DNA from 3 places in the Kitasatospora sp. NPDC022785 genome. Region 1 is predicted to be linked to each of the others. Evidence: riboswitches for the same ligand, from Rfam matches in the RefSeq annotation. Region 1 holds a riboswitch; each other region holds the start of a gene.
What was found. A riboswitch is a leader RNA that binds a small molecule or an ion and turns the genes downstream of it on or off. The one in region 1 is predicted to bind cyclic di-AMP.
Positions count from the first base shown of each region.

Region 1 (6,548 bases):
GTAGAAGTACGGGCCGGAGTTCGGGTCCTCGGGGCCGCGGGCGATCAGCCGGGCCGCGTTGTGGAAGAAGTAGAGCCCGAAGTCGAAGAAGGCGCCGGCCACCGGGACGCCGTCGACCAGCAGGTGGTTCTCGTCCAGGTGCCAGCCGCGCGGGCGGACCACGACGGTGGCGAGTTCGGCGGCGGGCTTGAGGGTGTAGGCCTTGCCGGCCGAGGACGTGAAGTCGATCCGGCCCTCGAAGGCGTCGATCAGGTTGATCTGGCCGCTGACCACGTTGTCCCAGGTCGGGGCGGTGGCGTCTTCGAAGTCGGCGAGCCAGACGCGGGCACCGGAGTTCAGGGCGTTGATGACCATCTTGCGGTCGGTGGGGCCGGTGATCTCGACCCGGCGGTCCTGGAGCGCGCGCGGGGCCTCGGCCACCGTCCAGTCGCCTTCGCGCACGGCGGCCGTCTCGGGGAGGAAGTCCAGGGTGCCGGCGCGGGCGATCTCTGCGCGGCGGGTCTTGCGGCGGGCCAGGAGCTCCTGTCGGCGGTCCTCGAAGGCGCGGTGAAGCCCGACGACGAAGGCGACCGCCTCCGGAGTGAGCACCTCCTCCGCCCGATGGACGCGCGGACCGGCGACAGTGACGACCGGAGCGGCGGGGGAGGCGCCGGCGGGTCCCTGATCTGTAGCCATGAGCAGGACACTCCTAAGACGGTTGAGCATGGCGAAGGGAGCTCCGGTGGGAACTTCCTTGATCTGAACCGATCTGAACCCGACTACCGGCGGGTTCGATTCTGTAAGGTGGAGACTAGTTTCCGCGATACAGAATTTCAACGGTTTGTTGAGGTGATCGCAGGGACTCTACTCCTCCCCCGACATCGAAGGGAACGCCGGTGGTTGCGACCCCCGACACGGCATCGACGACGGGCACGGACCGCGCGAGCGGCGGTGTGCAGTCCGTCGAGCGCGCCTTCCAGCTGCTGGAGGCGCTGGCCGACTCCGGCGGCGTGGCGACGCTCAGCGAGCTCTCCACCACCTCCGGGCTTCCGATGCCCACCATCCACCGACTGGTTCGTACCCTCGTCCAGCAGGGCTATGTACGCCAGGACACCGCGCGTCGCTACACCCTCGGCCCGCGGCTGATCCGGCTCGGCGAGACGGCCGGCCGGCTGCTCGGCAGCTGGGCCCGCCCCTACCTGGCCGAGCTGATGGAGGCCACCGGCGAGACGGCCAACCTGGCCGTACTGGAGGGTGGCGAGGTGGTCTACGTCGGGCAGGTGCAGTCGCGGCGCTCGATGCGAATGTTCACCGAGGTCGGCCGCCGCGTGCAGCCGCACTGCACCGGGGTCGGCAAGGCCCTGCTGGCCCAGCTGCCCGAGGCCGAGGCACGCGCCGTCCTGGGCCCCAACCCGCTGCCCGCCCACACCGAGTTCACGGTGACCGACCCGCAGGAGCTGCTGGACCAACTGGCCGAGGCACGCGAGCGCGGCTACGTGGTGGACGACCAGGAGCAGGAGATCGGGGTGCGCTGCATCGCCCTCGCGGTGCCTGGCGCGCCGACCCCGACGGCGCTCTCGGTCTCCGGCCCGGAGGCCCGGATCCGGGCACTGGAGGAGCAGGCCGGCGCGGCCTCCCTGGTGCCGGTGATGCACCACATCGCGGCCCGGCTGGGGCAGGTCCTGGCCCCCTGACGCGGCATCACCGGGGTTTTCGCGCACAGGAGGTCGGCCCGGGACGACTTCCTGTGGACGTGTTCGCCCGTTCGAGCGGCCCGAGGGCGGGTTGCCCCGGCGGCGGGGGGCCGGTCGGTCACGCTGGGTGCGGACGCGCCCCGCGACGATGCGGGGCGCCGGAACGCAGAGGGCAGGGTGAGCGGCGATGTCGCGCAGTGGGTCCGTACGGGGTTATTTCGGCAGGTCACTGACGGTGGGGTCCGTGCTGGTGGCGCTGGCCGCCGGGCCGGCGTGGGCGTGTCCGGGCGCCGACCCGGAGCCCGGGGGCGATCCGGCGGCGGAGGTCGCCGCACCCGCGGCGCCCGCGGCACCCGCCGCGCCCGTGACGTCCGACTCGGACCTGGAGGTGGTCCGGATCGACCCGGACGCCGCCACGCCGGGAGGCACCACCACGGTGCACGCCTTCATCGCCAACACCGGACCGGACCGGACGGCCTCCCCCTTCACCCTGGTGATCACCCTGCCGGAGGGGGTGACGGCCGAGGGGCCGTTCTTCCCGGAGAACTGCTACGACTTCCAGAACGGCCACCGGGTGCGCTGCACCTTCCCGGCCGGGCTGGGCGCGTTCCGGAGCGCGACGGCGCTGGTCCCGGTCCGGCTCGCCACCACCGTCCCCGTCGGCGACCTGAGCGGCGGCTACGTCGCGGTGCGTAGTGACGACGACCGGAACGACGCCAACAACCGGCAGCCGTTCACGATCCACGTCGTGGAGACCGCCCGCTCCTGACGGGACGGGCGGTCTCCGACGGGCCTCTCGGCCGGGCAAGGCCTAGCGGTACACCCGGACGTAGTCCGCGGCGAAGGTGATCGGAGCCGTGCCCTGGGGCGCGGGGTGGTACTGCCCCGCGCTCAGGGACAGGTTGAGGATCAGGTACGCGGACCAGTCGGCGCCGACGCCCTTGCCGTCCGAGAACACCTTGGTGCCGTTGACGTACCAGTCGACCGAGTTGGCGCCGTAGTAGGTGCCGATGGTGACCCAGCCGTCCTTCGCGATCGCCTTGGCGTCCGTGTAGTACAGGTGGCCCGGGTTGACGTGGTTGGTCAGCTCCAGCAGGTTCGGGTTGTCGGGGTGGTACTCGAAGGAGTCGATCTCCCCGTGGGTGCCGCTGGTGCCGTTCCAGGTCCAGAGCGCCGGCCAGGCGCCGGTGCCGGCCGGGAGCTTGACCCGGGTCTCGGCGTAGTCGCCGGTCTTCACCTTGAAGGCCTCGTTGGAGTACTCGGTGGTGAGCAGGCCGGTGTCCCAGGCCTGCTTGCCGTTCTCCAGCGTGTGCGCGCCCGGCTTGGCGGTGAAGGTGGCGACGCCGCCGGAGACGCTGACGTTGTTCTTGTTCAGCCAGTCGAGCTTGTTGTCGTTCGGGTTGTGGTCCCCGTAGTGGTACGAGCTGCTCTTGTCTGCGGTCCAGCGGGAGCCCAGGCCGAGGCTGTTGAAGTCGTCGGACCAGGTGAGCTTCTTGCCGGCCACGGGCGCGCCGGTGGCCGGGGTGCCGGTGGCGCTCGGCGAGGGGGTCGCCGACGGGGTCGGCGCCGGGGCGGCGGTGGGCGTCGGCGCGGGGGTGGCGGTGGCGTTGGAGACCACCAGCTGCTGGGAGGCCAGGTTGTGCCAGGCGCCGCCGTTGTCCTGCCAGAAGCCGAACTGGGTGTAGGTGCCGGCCGGCAGGGTGCGCGAGCCGGTGGTGATCGACAGCCCGCTCGGGCAGATCTGCTTGTTGGAGACGTTGCCGGGGAAGTCGAGGTTGTGGCCGGCCGCGTCGCGCACGCCGACGCCGACCGTCTTGGCGGTGAAGCAGGCCGACGAGTGGACGGTCAGCGAGGCGGTGGAGGCCTTGCCCGCGACCATGGTGGCCGGGCCGAGCTTGTCCTGGGTGACGGTCGGCGCCGTGGCCGCCTGGGCCCCGGTCACCGCCGGCACGCCGAGCAGTCCGGCGCCACTGATGGCGAGCGCTCCGGTGACGGCGAAGGCGGCGTTGCGGCCGCGGCGGGAGGGGCGAGCATGGCGCGGCGCGGCGCGCCGGGCAGGCTTCTGCATGGCGGTGTCCTCTGTGACGCCTGCGAGGTGAGCTGTCGGGTTCGGGCTGAGGTCGCCCGGCCGCCCTTGGAGCGGCTTCACCCCTAGCCGCGGCCCGCGCGCACGGAGCGCACGGGCCGGGCACTGACCTGGGTCCCCCGCTCCCGTCCGCTGTGGTGCTCGGTTGCCGGCCGGCGGGTGGACAGGACTCGGCGTCCCGACGGCGGAGGTCCGCGAAGCGGACGTCCCGTGCAGGCTAGGCAGGCCGTCCGGGAGGCGACAACCCGACGGGGGGCGTTGTCGCGCAGCTCACAGTGGAGTCGATCAACGACGGTGCGGAGTGGATCAGTTGGCTTGGCCGGTCAGCCGAGCCAGCTGTCCACCTGGCTCATCGCGTCCGGGGACCAGGCCAGCTCCAGGTGGTTGAGCCCGGTGAGCAGCCGGGTGCCGCCGAGGGTACCGATCCCGGTGGCGTCCAGGGCGCTGCGGGTGAGGACGATGCCGTCGCTCGGCCCGCGGTTCTCGTTGAGCACGCCCGGGATGTCGGCCGAGCCGCCGGCCAGCAGGTAGGTGCGGACCGCCGCCGGGACGCCCGCCTGCTGGAGCGGCCCGATCAGCGAGCCGGCGTCGATGGCCGCCTGGATGCCCTGGCCGGAGGTGTAGTAACCCTGGCCGCCGTAGTAGGTCGTCCACCAGTCCTGGGCTGAGCCGTCCACCCCGTAGGTGGCGTCCCAGCGGGCGAGCAGCTGGCGCTGGCCCGGGTAGCAGTCGTACCCGCCGCTGGGCAGCACCCCGAGGCAGGGCTGGGCGGTGGAGGTGCCGTAGCAGGTCATGTACAGGTGCGGAGACGGCGCGTTGGCGGTGCCGCCACAGGCCGGCCAGGTGGCCAGCGAGAACGCCCAGCCGTGCGCGTACACGTAGTCCAGGCCGCCGTTCGGCCCGCCGAGGGTGACCAGGCGGCGGACGTCGCCCGCGTACGCCCGGCCCCAGGACGGACGCACCGAGGACACGTACGCGCGGGCCGCGACCTCGCCCTTGCTCCACGCGACCACGTCCACCCGGGGCACCCCGAGCCGGGCGCGGATCAGGGCGATCGCGTCGCCGACGGCCTGTGCCTGGAGCAGGTTGTCGCCCTGCTTGTGGGCGAACCCGATCGCGAAGACGCGGTGGCCGGTGCCGGCGAGGTACTGGGCGAGCCCGGTGGAGGGGCAGGCGGACGCGCCGCAGGTGCCGCTCTCGCCCGGGTCGGCCCAGGCGCGGTCCGCGTTGTCGTTGGCGCCGTGGACGAGCAGGACGGGGGTGGCGCGACTGCTGGTGTCCCAGCCGGCGGCGGAGTAGAGCAGGAAGCGCCCGGAGTAGGGCTGGCGGACACCGCCGAAGTAGGTGAGGCGGGCGCCGTCCTGGTCACCGCGCCCGCCGGGCGGGTACTGCTCGGTGCGGAAGCCGGTATTGGTGTCCAGGTAGCGCTCGACCTTGGCCCAGCCGTTGCCGGGGGCGGGGAAGCCGGCCTCCAGGGTGAGGGATGCGATGGCGGGGGCGGCGGTGGCCGCCGATGCGGGTGGGGGCGCACCGAGGAGGAGGGCGGCGAGGGTGAGGACGGCGGTGAGGACGGCGGTGAGGACGGCGGACGGACGGCGGGCGGTGGGGCGCGGGGTGGCGGGGCGCGGGGTGGCGGGCGGTCGTCTGTCGGACGGGCGTCTGTCGGACGGGCGTCCGGTGGTGAGGCGCGAGGCGGCGGGCATCGGCGGCTCCCTGGTCGGGCCGGTGGGCCGTAGGGCGGGCTGGGGCAGGCCCACGTCCCGGTGGGCCGGAGCTGCACGGTACGGCCGGGCCGCCGGGCCGCCCATGTGCCGGTGTCACACCCGGCGGGCGGGCGGCGTGGCGGCCTGTGCCGTGGCGGGAGTGGCCGCAAGGCCGCCGCCGAGGTCACCCGTCGGATAGGTTGGAGCTCCACCCGCGGTGCCGTACCGCCCAGACGAGAGACGAGGACCCGTCCCGCCATGACCGCGCCCCTGCCCGCCTTCGCCGGCCGCACCTACCTCTTCCAGGTCGACAACGGCGCGGCCTTCCGCAACGCCTACTCGGCCGACGGCAAGCGGCTGCGCTGGGAGGGCCTCGGCGAGTCGGCCGGCCAGTGGGAGGACGTGGCGCTGCACGTCGCCGAGGTGGGCCCGGAGCTGTACTTCGTCAGCTGGACCGAGCAGAGCGGCATCACCGTCAGCCACGTGATGGACCTCGGAAAGCTGACGGTGCGTGCGTTCTGGACGTACGAGGGCGAGGGCGGCCGGGTCGGCGAGCTGCACACGGGCACGCTGGAGCCGGTGGCCTGAGCCGGTGCGCTGAGCAGGTGGGTCGGGCCGATGCTCTGCGCCGGTGCTCTGAGCCGGTGCTCTGAGCCGGTGCTCTGAGCCGGTGCTCTGAGCCGGTAGACCTGCCGGACCGGCCGGACCGGCCGCCCCGTCAGACCGGCTGGCCCGGCACCTGGAGGTGCTGCGAGAGCCACTCCAGCGAGGACGGCAGCAGCTTGCTCCACGTCTCGAAGTTGTGGCCGCCGGTGTGCAGCATGCTGTACGAGACCTTCATCGGGCTCTGCACCGCGGCCACGAACGCCTCGGTCTCGCGCCGGTAGTTGCCGTCGCCCTCCTTGGTCCCGGCCAGCAGCACGGACACCTTGGGCTGCGGCAGGTTCTTGAGACGCCACATCAGGTCGGCCTCGTTGCGCCTCCGCTCACTGCCCTTGAAGAGGTCGGGGACGGTCGGGTCGTCGGCGGCCTGGTAGTAGCCGGAGAGCGAGACGGCGGTCGGGAAGACCTCCGGGTGCCGCATGG
Region 1 covers NZ_JBVHHB010000003.1:301,514-308,061, reverse strand. Annotated here, with positions in the region: gene aceB (malate synthase A) at 1-675, opposite strand, end outside; gene ACZ3YO_RS07040 (IclR family transcriptional regulator) at 876-1,673, shown strand; gene ACZ3YO_RS07035 (hypothetical protein) at 1,918-2,442, shown strand; gene ACZ3YO_RS07030 (glycoside hydrolase family 16 protein) at 2,485-3,741, opposite strand; cyclic di-AMP (ydaO/yuaA leader) riboswitch at 3,744-3,869, opposite strand; gene ACZ3YO_RS07025 (esterase/lipase family protein) at 4,083-5,462, opposite strand; gene ACZ3YO_RS07020 (MoaF-related domain-containing protein) at 5,721-6,050, shown strand; gene ACZ3YO_RS07015 (alpha/beta hydrolase) at 6,181-6,548, opposite strand, start outside.

Region 2 (6,548 bases), on a different contig from region 1:
CTGGCCGTCATCCTGCGCGGCTACGCGTCGATGACCGCCGAGCTGGGCGGTGACCAGTGGAACGAGGGCGACGTCTCCTGCTCCGTGGTCCGCCGGGTCGCGCTGCCGGACGCGTTCTTCGCCTTCGACGGTCTGCTGGAGACCTTCCTGACCGTCCTCGACGAGTTCGGTGCCTTCCCCGCCGTGATCGAGGCCGAGCTCGACCGCTACCTGCCGTTCCTGGCCACCACCAAGGTGCTGATGGGCGCGGTGCGCGCGGGCGTCGGCCGGGAGACCGGGCACGAGGTCATCAAGGAGCACGCCGTCGCCTCGGCGCTGGCGATGCGGGCCGGCGCCCGGGAGAACGAGCTGCTGGACCGGCTCGCCGCCGACGAGCGGATGCCGCTGGACCGGGCCGCGCTGGACGCGCTGCTGGCCGACCGGCTCTCCTTCACCGGCGCGGCCGGTGCACAGGTCGCCGAGGTCGTCCGCCAGGTCGAGGCCGTTGCGGCCGCCTACCCGGAGGCCGCCAAGTACGCGCCCGGCGACATTCTCTGACGGTTTCTCAGGCGATCTCCCTGACGATTTCCCAGACGTACGAGGGCTCCGCTGCCGGTCAGGTGGCGGGGCCCTCGGGCGTTTCGGGGGCCCGCGGGGCGGACGCCCCGGCGGCGAGGTGGCCCGGGTCGAGCGGCGGGGCGTTGGTGGCGCAGGAGTAGTGGCAGTCCGGCTCGGCCACCGGGTGGTCCTCGGCGGCCAGGACGTTGCCCCGGACGGTCGTGAACGCGGTGAGCCCGCCCGTGACCAGCAGCCCGGCGCAGATCAGCATCGCCGTCCGGAAGGCGGAGTTCACGGAGGAGGGCACCTGGTAGGCGTCGCCGCTGAGCCCGGCCAGTGCGGGCAGCGCGGCGACCGCGAGCAGGCCGGCCGCGCGGGCGGCGGCGTTGTTGACGCCGCTGGCGATGCCCGCGTGCCGGACCTCCACCGCCGCCAGCACGGTCGCGGTCAGCGGTGCCACCAGCAGCACCATTCCGCAGCCCATCACGGTGACGGCCGGCAGCACGTCCGTCCAGTACGAGGCTCCCGGGCCGATCCGCAGCATCAGCATCACGCCGGCCGCGCAGATCAGCGGGCCCACGGTGAGCGGCACCCGTGGGCCGATCCGCTTGCCCAGCCGGCCGGCCCGGGCGGAGAGCGCCAGCATCAGCACGGTGATCGGCACCAGGGCCAGCCCGGAGACGAGCGGCGAGAAGCCCGAGACGATCTGCAACTGCACGACCAGCAGGAAGAACACCCCGCTGAAGGCGGCGTAGACGCAGAGGGTGACCAGGTTCACCGCGGTGAACAGCCGGGAGGAGAAGAGGCCGAGCGGCAGCATCGGCTCCGGGGTGCGGCGCTCGACCACGACGAAGGCCGCGCCCAGCAGCAGCCCGGCCGCGCCGGTCAGCCAGACCCCGGGGGTCAGCCCGTCGCCGGCCGCGGTCAGGGCGTAGGTGACGGAGCCGAGGGCCAGCGCGGCCAGCGCCGCGCCGAGCACGTCGAACCGGCCGGTCGCGCTCTCGTCCCGGCTCTCCGGCACGTGCCGGGACGCCACGGCCACGACCACCACGGCCAGCGGGATGTTCAGCAGGAAGATCCACCGCCAGCCGGGGCCGTCCACCAGCCAGCCGCCGAGGAAGGGGCCGACCGCGGCCGACACCCCGCCCAGGCCCGACCAGAGGCCGACCGCCGTCGAGCGGTCGTCCGGGTGGTAGACGGCCTGAAGCATCGCCAGCGAGCCGGGCGTGAGCAGTGCCCCGCCGATGCCCTGGACCGCGCGGGCGGCGATCAGCACCTCGATGGTGGGTGCGGCGGCGCAGGCCGCCGAGGCGACGGCGAACCAGATGACGCCGAGCAGGAAGACCCGGCGCCGGCCGTAGCGGTCCCCGAGCGCGCCGCCGAGCAGGATCAGCCCGGCCAGGGTGAGCAGATAGGCGTTCAGAGTCCACTGCAGCGCGGCGAGCGGGGCCCCGAGATCGGTGCCGATCCGGGGCAGGGCGACGTTCACGACCGTGCCGTCGAGCATCGCCATGCTGGAGCCGAGCACCGTCGCCAGTAGTACCCAGCGGCCCTGCGCGGTGCCCAGGCGCAGAGTGCCGGCCTCGGAGTTGGTCACGGCCCGATCGTCCGCCCCGGGGGGCCGACGTGACAAGGGTCACCGGGGGTGTGTCGGTGAATGGCTTTCCGTAGGTGATCGCATGCGGACGGACACCGAAATCGGCGGAGCGTCGTGGATCAGTGGCTCGCGGTGAATCGATTGTGCACGTACTGTGCAGCCGATCATTCGGAGTGTCACCGTCATTCCGGCTTTTGTTGCCCGTTCAAGAGATCGACATTGCTTCACCCGATCGGATGGGCTTTAGTTCAGCGACCGCCCGGCGTTGGCCCGGGTGGCCACCGGGTGGAACGCCTAGTCCTGCCGCTGCCTGGTGGTACGAACTGAACTCTGTACGGCAGGAGCGGGGGACCCAAAGGTAAGTCGCCGGACCGGAATTCACGGTCCGGCTTGGGGTGAAGCCGCGCATGCGGCCGGGCAACTCCAGCCCGAACCCGACAGCTCACCTCGCAGGCGTCGGAGAGGAAATTCCCCATGCCCGCACAGGCTCGTCGTATCGCCCTGCCCCGCGCCGCCCGCATCGGTATCGCCACCGCCGTCACCGGCGCCGCGTTCGCCCTTCCGCTGGTGACCACCATCAGCGCCCAGGCCCACACCGCCCCGGCCGCGAAGCCCGCGCAGACCAGCACCTGGACCGGCGCCACCAGCGTCGACGCCGCCCCGGCCGCCGCCGCTCCGGCCGCCGCTCCGGCCGCCGCCGAGGCCGCCAAGCCGGCCGCCGCCCCGGTCGAGGAGAGCTACAAGGTCGTCGGCGGGGACACCCTGTCGAAGATCGCCAACGCCAAGCACGTCGACGGTGGCTGGCAGGCGCTGTACGACCACAACCGCTCGGTCGTCGGCTCCAACCCGAACCTGATCTTCCCGGGCCAGAAGCTCGCGCTCGCCGCCAAGGCCGTCGCCGCTCCGGCCGCCGCCGAGGCCGCCAAGCCGGCCGCCCCCGCCAAGCCCGCCTCGCAGGACTCGGCGAAGCCGGCCACCCACGCCGCCGCCCCGAAGCCGGTCCAGGCCGCCAAGCCCGCGCAGGCCCCGGCCGTCAAGCCGGCGCCCGCCGCCGCCAAGCCGGCCGCCCCGGCCACCACCCCGGCCCCGGCCGCGGTGGCCAGCACCTCCGGCTACGTCGCCCCCGTCGCCAACCCGAAGCTCGGCACCGCCTACGGCGTGGCCGGCTCGATGTGGGCCTCCGGCCACCACACCGGTGCCGACTTCGTCGCCTCCACCGGCACCCCGCTGCGCGCCATCGCGGCCGGCACCGTGGTGAAGGCCGGCAACGGCGGCGCCTACGGCAACGAGGTCGAGATCAAGCTCGCCGACGGCAAGTACGCCCAGTACGCGCACCTGTCCTCGATCGGCGTGAAGATCGGTCAGACCGTCACCGCCGGCCAGCAGATCGGTCTCTCCGGTGCGACCGGCAACGTGACCGGCCCGCACCTGCACTTCGAGATCCGCACCGGCTCGGAGTACGGCTCGGACATCGACCCGATCGCCTACCTGCGGGCGCACGGCGTCTCCATCTGACCTTCGGGCAGAGACCACCGCAGGGTGCGGGGCGTACGACCTCCCGGGATGGTCATGTCGGGTGACCGCTCGACCGGGTGATCGCCGCACCACCGGCGGAACAACGGGCGCGGGACACGCCCAGGCCGGCCCGGCTCGCGAAGCTACTTCGCGGGCCGGGCCGGCCGTTGTCGTTTTCCGGGGAGCTTCCTGGAGCGATGCTCGACCCGGTTCACGCCGCCTCGCTCGGGTCCCGCCTCGCTCGGGTCTCGCCGCCTCGGGTCTCGACCGGGTTCCCGACGCGCTTCACGCCTCGGTTCTCGGCTGGGTCGCGGTTCGGTGGCGTTCGGTGGCGGGTCCGGCTTCCGGCCCGGTGCCGGGGGCCCGGTTCGGCCCGTACGTCGGTTCGCGCTGCCCGCCCGCCCGGTCAGAACCGGTGGGCGGGCAGTCCGCTGTGGGCGGCGGTCAGCAGCTGGTGCACCCGGTGGCCGAACTCGTCGGCGTCGCGGGCCGGTTCGGGGAAGACCAGGCGGACGTCGCGGTGGCCGTGCGGGTGGTCGAGGCGGAGCACCAGGCCGTACCGGTCGAGCGCGAGGGGGCGGATCTCCGGGCGGCCGGCGAGGAGTCGGGGGTCGATCAGCCGGGTGAGCACGGCGAGCGCGTCGCGGTGGTCGTCGGCGAGGTGGGTGAGCAGGCCGGCCTCGTACGGGGCGAGCGGGTCGGGCGCGGCGAGGGCGAGATCGGCGCCGGTGAGCGCACTGGTGCCGTACGGGGTGGCGAGGACGGCGTGGGCGACGTCCAGGCGGAGGTGGACGCTGATGCCGTCGTCGGCGAGGTGGGCGACGTGGAGCCGGCCGGCGAGGGTGACGCGGCCGCGGACCCGGTCGCGCACGGCGACCGGGGCGACGTCGGTGAGGTCCAGGACGACGGCGAGACCGTCCGGTTCGCGGGTCACGGCCAGGGTGAGCGGCGAGTCGAGCGGTGCGCTCAGGCGCAGCCGGGAGCCGTGCACCGCGACCGGGGTGTCGAGGTCGTGATGCTCGCCGCAGGCGCGGACCACCACCGAGGAGGTGGCGCCGAGCAGGCTGCAGACCCGTTCGGCGGCGGTGGGCTCGGACACCTCGACGTCGGTGGGGCTGGGGCTCATGACGACCTCCGGATAAGTTAGGTGAGCCTAACCTAATAAGTTTGCCGGACGAGGGCAAGGTGGGCGGGGCGACTTCGGAGTGAGTGTGCATGTGGGTATAGGCCGCGCTTGCAAGTATCCGGCGAGCGGTCGTATTGTCGACGCTGGTAGTTGCACACGCAACGTCTTTGTTTGCTCCGGAAAGCGGTTCCCTCATGCCCCTCGCGCTCCTGGCGCTGGCGATCAGTGCCTTCGGCATCGGTACCACCGAGTTCGTGATCATGGGCCTGCTGCCCGAGGTTGCCGGCGACTTCTCGGTCTCCATCCCCACCGCCGGCCTGCTCATCTCCGGCTACGCGCTCGGCGTGGTGGTCGGCGGGCCGCTGCTCACCGTCCTCGGCACGCGCATTCCCCGCAAGGGGATGCTGCTGATGCTGATGGGCCTGTTCATCGCCGGCAACCTGGTCTCCGCCGTCGCCCCCGCCTTCGGGCTGCTGCTCGTCGGCCGGGTGCTCGCGGCCTTCGCGCACGGCGCCTTCTTCGGCATCGGTTCGGTGGTCGCCGCCGACCTGGTCGCCCCGCACAAGCGGGCCGGCGCCATCGCCCTGATGTTCACCGGGCTCACCGCCGCCAACGTGCTCGGCGTCCCGATGGGGACCCTGCTCGGCCAGCACTTCGGCTGGCGCTCCACCTTCTACGTCGTCGCGGCGCTCGGTGTGATCGGCTTCGCCGGGATCGCCGCGCTGGTGCCCGTCCAGCCACGCGCCGCGGACACCCGGCTCGGCCCCGAGCTGGCCGTCTTCCGCAAGCCGCAGATCTGGCTCGCGCTCGGCATGACGGTGCTCGGCTGGGGTGGCATCTTCGCGATGTTCACCTACATCACGCCGATGATGACCGAGATGGCGGGCTTCGCCGACTCCAGCGTCACCTGGCTGCTCTTCCTGTTCGGCGTCGGCCTCTTCGTCGGCAACCTGCTCGGCGGCTGGTTCGCCGACCGCGCACTGATGCGCAGCCTGTACGTGATCCTCGCGGTGCTGGCGGTGCTGCTCTTCGCCTTCACCTTCGCCGCGCACAGCAAGGTGGGCGCGATCGCGGCCATCCCGCTGATCGGGGTCTTCGGCTTCGCGACCGTCGCGCCGTTGCAGAAGCGGGTGATGGACCAGGCCGCGGGCGCGCCCACGCTGGCCTCGGCCGCCAACATCGCGGCCTTCAACCTGGGCAACGCGCTCGCCGCCTGGCTCGGCGGGCTGGTGATCTCGGCCGGGCTCGGCTACGACGCGCCGAACTGGGTGGGCGGACTGATGGCCGCCCTCGCCCTGGGCATCGCGCTGTTCTCCGGTGCGCTGGAGCGCAGGGCCGGCGGGCGCGGCGGGGCCGGCGGCGTGGACACCGGCGGTGTCGGCGTCGGTGGCAAGGTCGTGGCGCGCGGGGGCACGGCGGCCGAGGAGACGGTCACCGCGGGGCGGTGAGCCGGTGATCCGGTGCGTGGTGGCACGGCGTGGGGTGGCCCGTGAGCGGTGACCTGTGGCCCGGTGGCCCGTGACCCGTGACCGGCTGGTCCGGTGAGGGGTGCTCCGGTGAGTGGTGAGGGGTGCTCAGGTGGGTGGTGCGGAAGGGCCCGGACGGTCGGTCGTCCGGGCCCTTCGCGGGTGTGGCCGGTCAGCCGATCACGGCCTGCGCGTCGATCTCGACCAGCATCGGCTCCTGCGGCAGCTCGACGAAGATCGTGGTGCGGCAGGGCTTCACCCCGCCCGGCTTGATGTTCTCCTCGATGAACTCGGCGTAGACCTCGTT
Region 2 covers NZ_JBVHHB010000011.1:202,016-208,563, reverse strand. Annotated here, with positions in the region: gene purB (adenylosuccinate lyase) at 1-537, shown strand, start outside; gene ACZ3YO_RS20085 (MFS transporter) at 596-2,134, opposite strand; cyclic di-AMP (ydaO/yuaA leader) riboswitch at 2,446-2,605, shown strand; gene ACZ3YO_RS20080 (M23 family metallopeptidase) at 2,609-3,649, shown strand; gene ACZ3YO_RS20075 (DUF2470 domain-containing protein) at 4,056-4,775, opposite strand; gene ACZ3YO_RS20070 (MFS transporter) at 4,970-6,223, shown strand; gene ACZ3YO_RS20065 (RidA family protein) at 6,414-6,548, opposite strand, start outside.
Region 2: linked by a shared signal. The riboswitch ahead of ACZ3YO_RS20080 (M23 family metallopeptidase) and the one ahead of ACZ3YO_RS07030 (glycoside hydrolase family 16 protein) in region 1 are both predicted to bind cyclic di-AMP.

Region 3 (6,548 bases), on a different contig from region 1:
CAGCGCCAGCGCGATGTCGCGGCCGGGCACGTAGCCCGCCTTCTGGATGGCCTCGGTGATGAGGTCCAGGGCCTCGCGGTTGCTGTCCAGGTTCGGCGCGAAGCCGCCCTCGTCGCCGAGGCCGGTGGAGAGGCCGCGCTCCTTCAGGACGCCCTTGAGGGTGTGGTAGACCTCGACGCCCCAGCGGACGGCCTCGGAGAAGGACTCCGCGCCGATCGGGGCGATCATGAACTCCTGGATGTCGACGTTGGAGTCCGCGTGCGAGCCGCCGTTGAGGATGTTCATCATCGGGACCGGCAGGACGTGCGCGTTCGGGCCGCCCAGGTAGCGGAACAGCGGCAGGTCGCTGGCCTCGGAGGCGGCGTGCGCGACGGCCAGCGAGACGCCCAGGATGGCGTTGGCGCCGAGCGAGGACTTGTCCGGGGTGGCGTCCAGGTCGAGCATGGCCTGGTCGATCAGGCGCTGCTCGGTGGCGTCGTAGCCGACCAGCTCCGGGCCGATCTGCTCGATGACGGCCAGGACGGCCTTCTCGACGCCCTTGCCGAAGTAGCGGTTCTTGTCACCGTCGCGCAGCTCCAGGGCCTCGAAGGCACCGGTGGAGGCACCGGACGGGACAGCGGCACGACCGGTGCTGCCGTCGTCGAGGCCGACCTCGACCTCGACCGTGGGGTTGCCACGCGAGTCGAGAATCTCACGGGCTACGACGACATCGATGGACGGCACGAGGCATCTCCTAGCGGAAGCAGGTCCGCCCGACGATGGGTGCTGTCGGGCGAACGATTGCGGAGTCGTTACGACCAGAGCCTAACCGCACGGGCTCTCGGGGCCACGCTGACCTCGGTCCCGTCTCAGCGTGTGGCCCTGCTACCCCCCGGTAGTTCACCTGGTTGCCCCACGGAAGGCGACCAGATGCGGACGAAGGGGGTCGAATCCGGCCCCCTTCGTCGAATCACCGTGAAGACGGGGCCGCTCAGCCGAGGTTGAGCACCTGGCCGGGCAGGATCAGGTTCGGGTCGGAGCCGACGGTGCCGCGGTTGCCGTCGTACAGCGACTCCCAGCCGCCGGAGACGCCCTGGGTAGCGGCGATGCCGGCCAGCGTGTCGCCGGACTGGACGGTGTAGCCGTGGCCGGCGTACTGCTGGGCGGCCGGGGCACTAGGCGCGACCGGGGCGCTCTGGGCGACCGGCGTGCTCTGGGCGGCACGGGTGTCCTGGCTCGCGGCCTGACCGGCGTACTGCTGGTAGACGCTCGGGTGGCTGGTCCAGTACCAGCCGCCGTTGTTCTGGTACCAGTACACCTTCGCCTCGGCGTCCCAGCCGGCCTGGCCGGAGAAGCCCGGGGCCTGGGTCTCCTGCTGCGCGTACGGCTGGGTCTGCTGCTGGGCGTGCGACTGGGCGGCGGGCTTCTGGGCGGGCTTCGGCTGCGCGGGCTTCGACTGGGCCGGCTTCGGAGCGGCGGGCGCGGCATCGGTGGAGGTGTCGACCGAGGCCGGTGCACCGCCCTTGCTCAGGCCGGCCTTCTGCGAGCAGACCGGCCAGGCACCCGGGCCCTGCGAGGCGAGCACCTTCTCGGCGACCGAGATCTGCTGGGCCTTGCTGGCCTGGTGGGCCTGCGGCGCGTACGAGGTGCCGCCGTACGCCTTCCACGTGCTGGAGGTGAACTGCAGACCGCCGTAGAAGCCGTTGCCCGTGTTGATGCTCCAGTTGCCGCCGCTCTCGCACTGGGCCACGGAGTCCCAGGTCGAGGCGGGGGCAGCCGCGGCGCCGGTGGCGGTGAGGATCGGCATCGCGAGTCCGACGCCGGCCACACCTGCGACGGCGATGGCCTTCTCGGCCTGGGTACGACGACGGTGACGGCCAGTTCCAACGAACAGCATGAAGAGGTCCCTCTCCGCACGCCTGCGAGGTGAGCTGTCGGGTTCGGACCGGGAGGTGGCCCGGCCGCGTCGCACGGACTTTCTGCCCGCGCGAGCGGCTTCACCCCAAGCCGTGGAGGACGGCAACAAACCTGGTTCCCCCGCCCCTGCCCAGGGTCTGGTCGGTTTCCCGTGACACGGCGGGCAGGATTCGGCGTCCCGCGCACGAGGTCCGCAGCTGCGAACTCCACGGAGGGTAGACAGATCCTCTTACCAATCACAAGCTCATATCGCCGATATCACACAGAAATTACGGTGCGTGATCGATCGTCCACCAACGGAGGCGATATGTCCGGGTTGATGATGGTTCAACCCCCCTGTCGCGGCGTGTCGGAGACGTCTCGTCAGAGTGTCGGATCCTCAGGCCGTGACACTCACGGACCTGACGGCAGGTCCGCGGAGGGTTTGTCAGCTTGCGACGGGCTTCTTCTCCGGACTGAATTCGACCGGAAGCTCACGGAGGCCACGCATGATCAGGCCGCCCCGCCAGCGCAGATTCTCCGGGCTTTCGGCCAGCCGCAGATCGGGCAATCGGGTGAGCAGGGTGGCCAGCGCCGCCCGGCCCTCCAGCCGGGCCAGCGGGGCCCCGATGCAGTAGTGGATGCCGTGCCCGAAGCCCAGGTGCGGGTTGTCCGTCCGGGCCAGGTCGAGGGTGTTCTCGTCGGCGAACCGCGCCGGGTCGCGGTCCGCCGCCGCGAGCACCACCAGCACCGGGTCGCCGACCGGGATCTCCACCCCGCCGATGGTCAGCGGGCTGGTCGCGAACCGCCAGGTGGCCAGCTCCACCGGCCCGTCGTAGCGCAGGAGTTCCTCGATCCCGGTCTCCAGCAGGGCGCTCTCGCCGCGGGCGACGGAGTCCTGCAACAGCGCCCGCTGCTCCGGGTTGCGCAGCAGCGCGTAGGTGCCGTTGCCGATCAGGTTGACGGTGGTCTCGAAGCCGGCGAAGAGGAGGATGAAGGCCATTGCCGCGGCCTCGTTCTCGGTGAGGTGCTCGCCGTGGTCGCTGGCCCTGATCAGACCCGAGATCAGGTCGTCGCCGAGGTCGGCCCGCTTGCGGTGGATCAGCTCCGCCAGGTACGCGCGAATCCGCTTGACCGCCCGCCCCACACCGCCGCGCTGGCCCCCTCCCTGGCCCGGCCTGGTGTGGCGCACCATCATGCCCGCCCAGTCCCGGAAGTCGTCCTGGTCCTCGGCCGGCACCCCGAGCAGGTCGCAGATCGCGTAGATGGGGAGGGGGAAGGCGAACTCGTGGATCAGGTCGGCGCTGCCGCGCTCCGCGAAACCGTCGATCAGCCGGTCGGTGAGCTGCTGCACCCGGGGCTCGAACTCGGCCACCCGGCGGGGCGTGAAGGCCTTCGAGACCAGGCGCCGCAGCCGGGTGTGGTCCGGCGGGTCGATGTTCAGCAGGTGGGTCATCAGGTCGGCCTGGCGTTCGCCCGGGATGCCGACCCTGCCGGTGCGGTGGGCCTGCTCGCTGTGGTGGACCGGGTTCTTGGAGAGCCGGCTGTCGGCGAGCGCCTGCCGGGCGTCCGCGTACCTGGTCACCAGCCAGGCCTCCACCCCGCTCGGCAGGGTGGTGCGGTGCACCGGCTCGTGCTCCCGCAGCCACGCGTACGCCGGGTACGGGTCGGCGGCGAAGTCCCAGGTGAAGAGCGGCGGGCGGGCGGAATCGGGCTGAACTGGCATGCGTCGACGGTATCCGGTGGGGATCGGCGCGGTTCCCTGCCGGGCCGGTCGGCCGGCGGGGCCGCCCCCCTGCAGGGGACGTGTCGGCCGGTGGGCCCGACAGGGGACGTGTCGGCCGTCGGGCGCGGCGGGTCGGTCCCCGGCCCGCGCTCGGCGGGTTCTCGGGCGCGGCAGGCGTGAGCCTGGTCACCTGAGGGGTAATCCCTGTTGCGGAGGGTCAGGACAAGCCTACGATCCTCCGCAAAGCAACACGTGGGCGCCGGTGCGGAGCCGCCCACCAGGGAGGAGCGCACCATGCGGGTCACCGGGGCAGTCGTGGTCATCGCCGTACTCGACGGCGGGTCGGGTGCCGACCTCGCACGCCGCTTCACCGCCGCCGGCGCCGTCGGCGTGCTCGTCGCCGACCAGCGGGAGGGCATCGCCGAGGACCTCGCCGCCGAGCTCGACCGGCCGGGCTGCCCGGTCGTCGGCGTCTGCGGCGACATCCGCCGGCCCAGCGACGTCGCCGCCCTGGTCGACACCGCCGAGAAGCACCTCGGACCGATCGACCTGTTCTGCGTCGCCGGGCCGGACGGCGAGCGGATCGTCTCCCTCGACGAGCTGCCCGACCACCTCGACCTGGAGCGGCTCGCCGAGCTGCTCGCACTGGTCGGCGAGGCCATCGGCGAGGTCGTGGTCCCGCAGCAGCGCCGGCCGGTGGAGGACGTCGCGACGGTCTGACCCGACCGTCCCGGGGGTCGGCCCGTGGTCGGTGCGGGGGCGGCCCCGAGCCGGTACAGGGGCGGCCCGAGCTGGTGCGGGGGCCGCCTCGCCCGGTGCGGGCCTCAGTCCTTCGGCTTGAGCCCCTCGGCGGCGCGGACGGCGTCCCGGTACTCGCGCGCGGCCGCCCGCAGCGCGGCGTCCACGTCCACCCCCGCGTCGTGCGCCCGCTGCGCCACGGCGAGCACCAGCCTGCCCGCCGACTCGGCGGTGAGCTCCGCCGGCAGCTCGTACGGCGCGTCCGGCACGCCCGCCACCCCGGACCGGCGCACCCGCGACACCAGCTTCGCCGCGTACGCCAGCGACGGCAGCCCGGCCGGCACACCGTCCAGCACCGACTCGCGATCCGACTTCTCGGCCGCCTTCAGCGTCTCCCAGTTCGCCTCAACCTCGGCGGCGCCCCCGGCCTCGGTGTCCCCGAACACGTGCGGGTGGCGGTACATCAGCTTCTCTACGATGTCCCCCGCCACGTCGTCGATCGAGAACGCGTCGGTGGGGTGCTCCTCGGCGATCCGCGAGTGGAAGAAGACCTGGAGCAGGACGTCGCCCAGCTCCTCGCGGAGCGTCCCGCGGTCCCCCTCCTCGATCGCCTCGACCAGCTCGAAGGCCTCCTCGACCAGGTACTTCACCAGGCTGGCGTGGGTCTGCTCGGCGTCCCAGGGACAGCCGCCGGGCGAGCGAAGGCGGTCCATCACCGAGACCAGGTCCAGCAGGCGCGCACCCGGCAGGTCGTACGAGCCCGGCAGCACCTCGATCTCGGGCACCTCACCCGCGTGCTCCACCGCGAGGCGCGCCAGCGCGTCGGTCAGCCCGGGGTCGCCGTCCGGGCTGCCCAGCCAGACCGTCGGGCCCGTCCCGGTCGGCTGCTCCGCCGGCAGCCCGGTCAGCAGGCGCGCCAGCGCCGGCGCCGAACCGGGCGGCACGACCTCCACCTCGACCCCGGCCTGCCGCACCGCCGCCAGCTGCGGATTCCCGGCGTCCCCCGCCAGCACCCGCCCCGCCGACCGCAGCGCCTCCCAGGCCGGCCACGCCAGCAGACCGGGGGCCACCCGGTGGGTGGTGGTGAGCAGGATCAGCTTCGCGCCCGGAGAATTCGTCACACCCCGAACCTACCCGCCCCCGACCACGGCCCGCTTCCGCGCTTCCCCGGGGGCGTCCCGGCGATCAGGCCGGGCACCGCGGCCCACGTTCCCCGGGGGCGTCCCGGCGGTCAGGCCGGGCACCGCGGCCCACGTTCCCCGGGGGCGTCCCGGCGATCAGGCCGGGCACCGCGGCCCACGTTCCCCGGCGCCGGACCCCACCCGCGCACCAAAGTCGGCCCGGCCGACTTCCTGTGCACAGTGCCCCCCGCGGGCCGGCTCAGGGGGCCAGCCAGGGTGGGGTGTCGGGGAGGAGGGCGACCTGGGCCGGGTCCCAGGTGCCGTAGCGGGGGTTGACGTGCAGGTGGAGGGCGTTGGCGGCGGCGGCCAGGGCGCGGCGGACGATGGCGTCGCCCGCCGGGGTGCCGGCGTTCCGTCCGGCTGCGGCGGCGAGGCGGGTGATGCCCAGCCGGCGGCGGTAGTAGTCGTCGATCCCGCTGCCCGGTACGCCCCTGGCGGCCAGGACCCGGGCGAGCGGGCCGGCCCCGCCGTACCTGTCCTCGTCGGCCGCGCGGGCCGCCGCCACCTCGGCGCTGTCCACCCCCGGCCCGCGGTCGGCCACCGCGCGGGCGACCACCACGTCGAGCACCAGGTCGGAGACGGCCCGCCGGGCCGGCCCGTCCGACTGCTGACGGGCGTCCGCCGAGGCGCCGCCGGCCGCGTGCCGCAGCTCCGCGACCCGGGCCTCGACCGCGCCGACCGGGATCCGCCGGCCGTCCATGAGCGCCGCCGTGCCCGGCGTGAGCCCGTCGCGCCCGCACGCGGCCAGCGCCGAGGCGGCGAGCAGGGCGCCCGCGACGGCGGTCCGACGGTGCATGGCTGGTCTCCGGGGTGACGGCGGCGCGCGGCGGGGTGTTCCGGTCGGAGGCCGGGCGTTGTCCCGAGGGTAGGGCGGCCACGGCCCGGTCGCGCGGACCGTGGCCCGAACGGGTCACCCGCACCCAGCACACCGGCCGTCAACCCTGACGATCGTCCAGGTCGCCCCCTTACTTTCGGGTCGGGCGGCCACCCGCCCGCCGCTCCTACTGTCCTGGCCATGAGGCACATGG
Region 3 covers NZ_JBVHHB010000021.1:7,463-14,010, forward strand. Annotated here, with positions in the region: gene eno (phosphopyruvate hydratase) at 1-723, opposite strand, end outside; gene ACZ3YO_RS27800 (LysM peptidoglycan-binding domain-containing protein) at 971-1,876, opposite strand; cyclic di-AMP (ydaO/yuaA leader) riboswitch at 1,882-2,049, opposite strand; gene ACZ3YO_RS27805 (cytochrome P450 family protein) at 2,324-3,601, opposite strand; gene ACZ3YO_RS27810 (SDR family NAD(P)-dependent oxidoreductase) at 3,896-4,321, shown strand; gene ACZ3YO_RS27815 (nucleoside triphosphate pyrophosphohydrolase) at 4,426-5,460, opposite strand; gene ACZ3YO_RS27820 (SurA N-terminal domain-containing protein) at 5,720-6,316, opposite strand.
Region 3: linked by a shared signal. The riboswitch ahead of ACZ3YO_RS27800 (LysM peptidoglycan-binding domain-containing protein) and the one ahead of ACZ3YO_RS07030 (glycoside hydrolase family 16 protein) in region 1 are both predicted to bind cyclic di-AMP.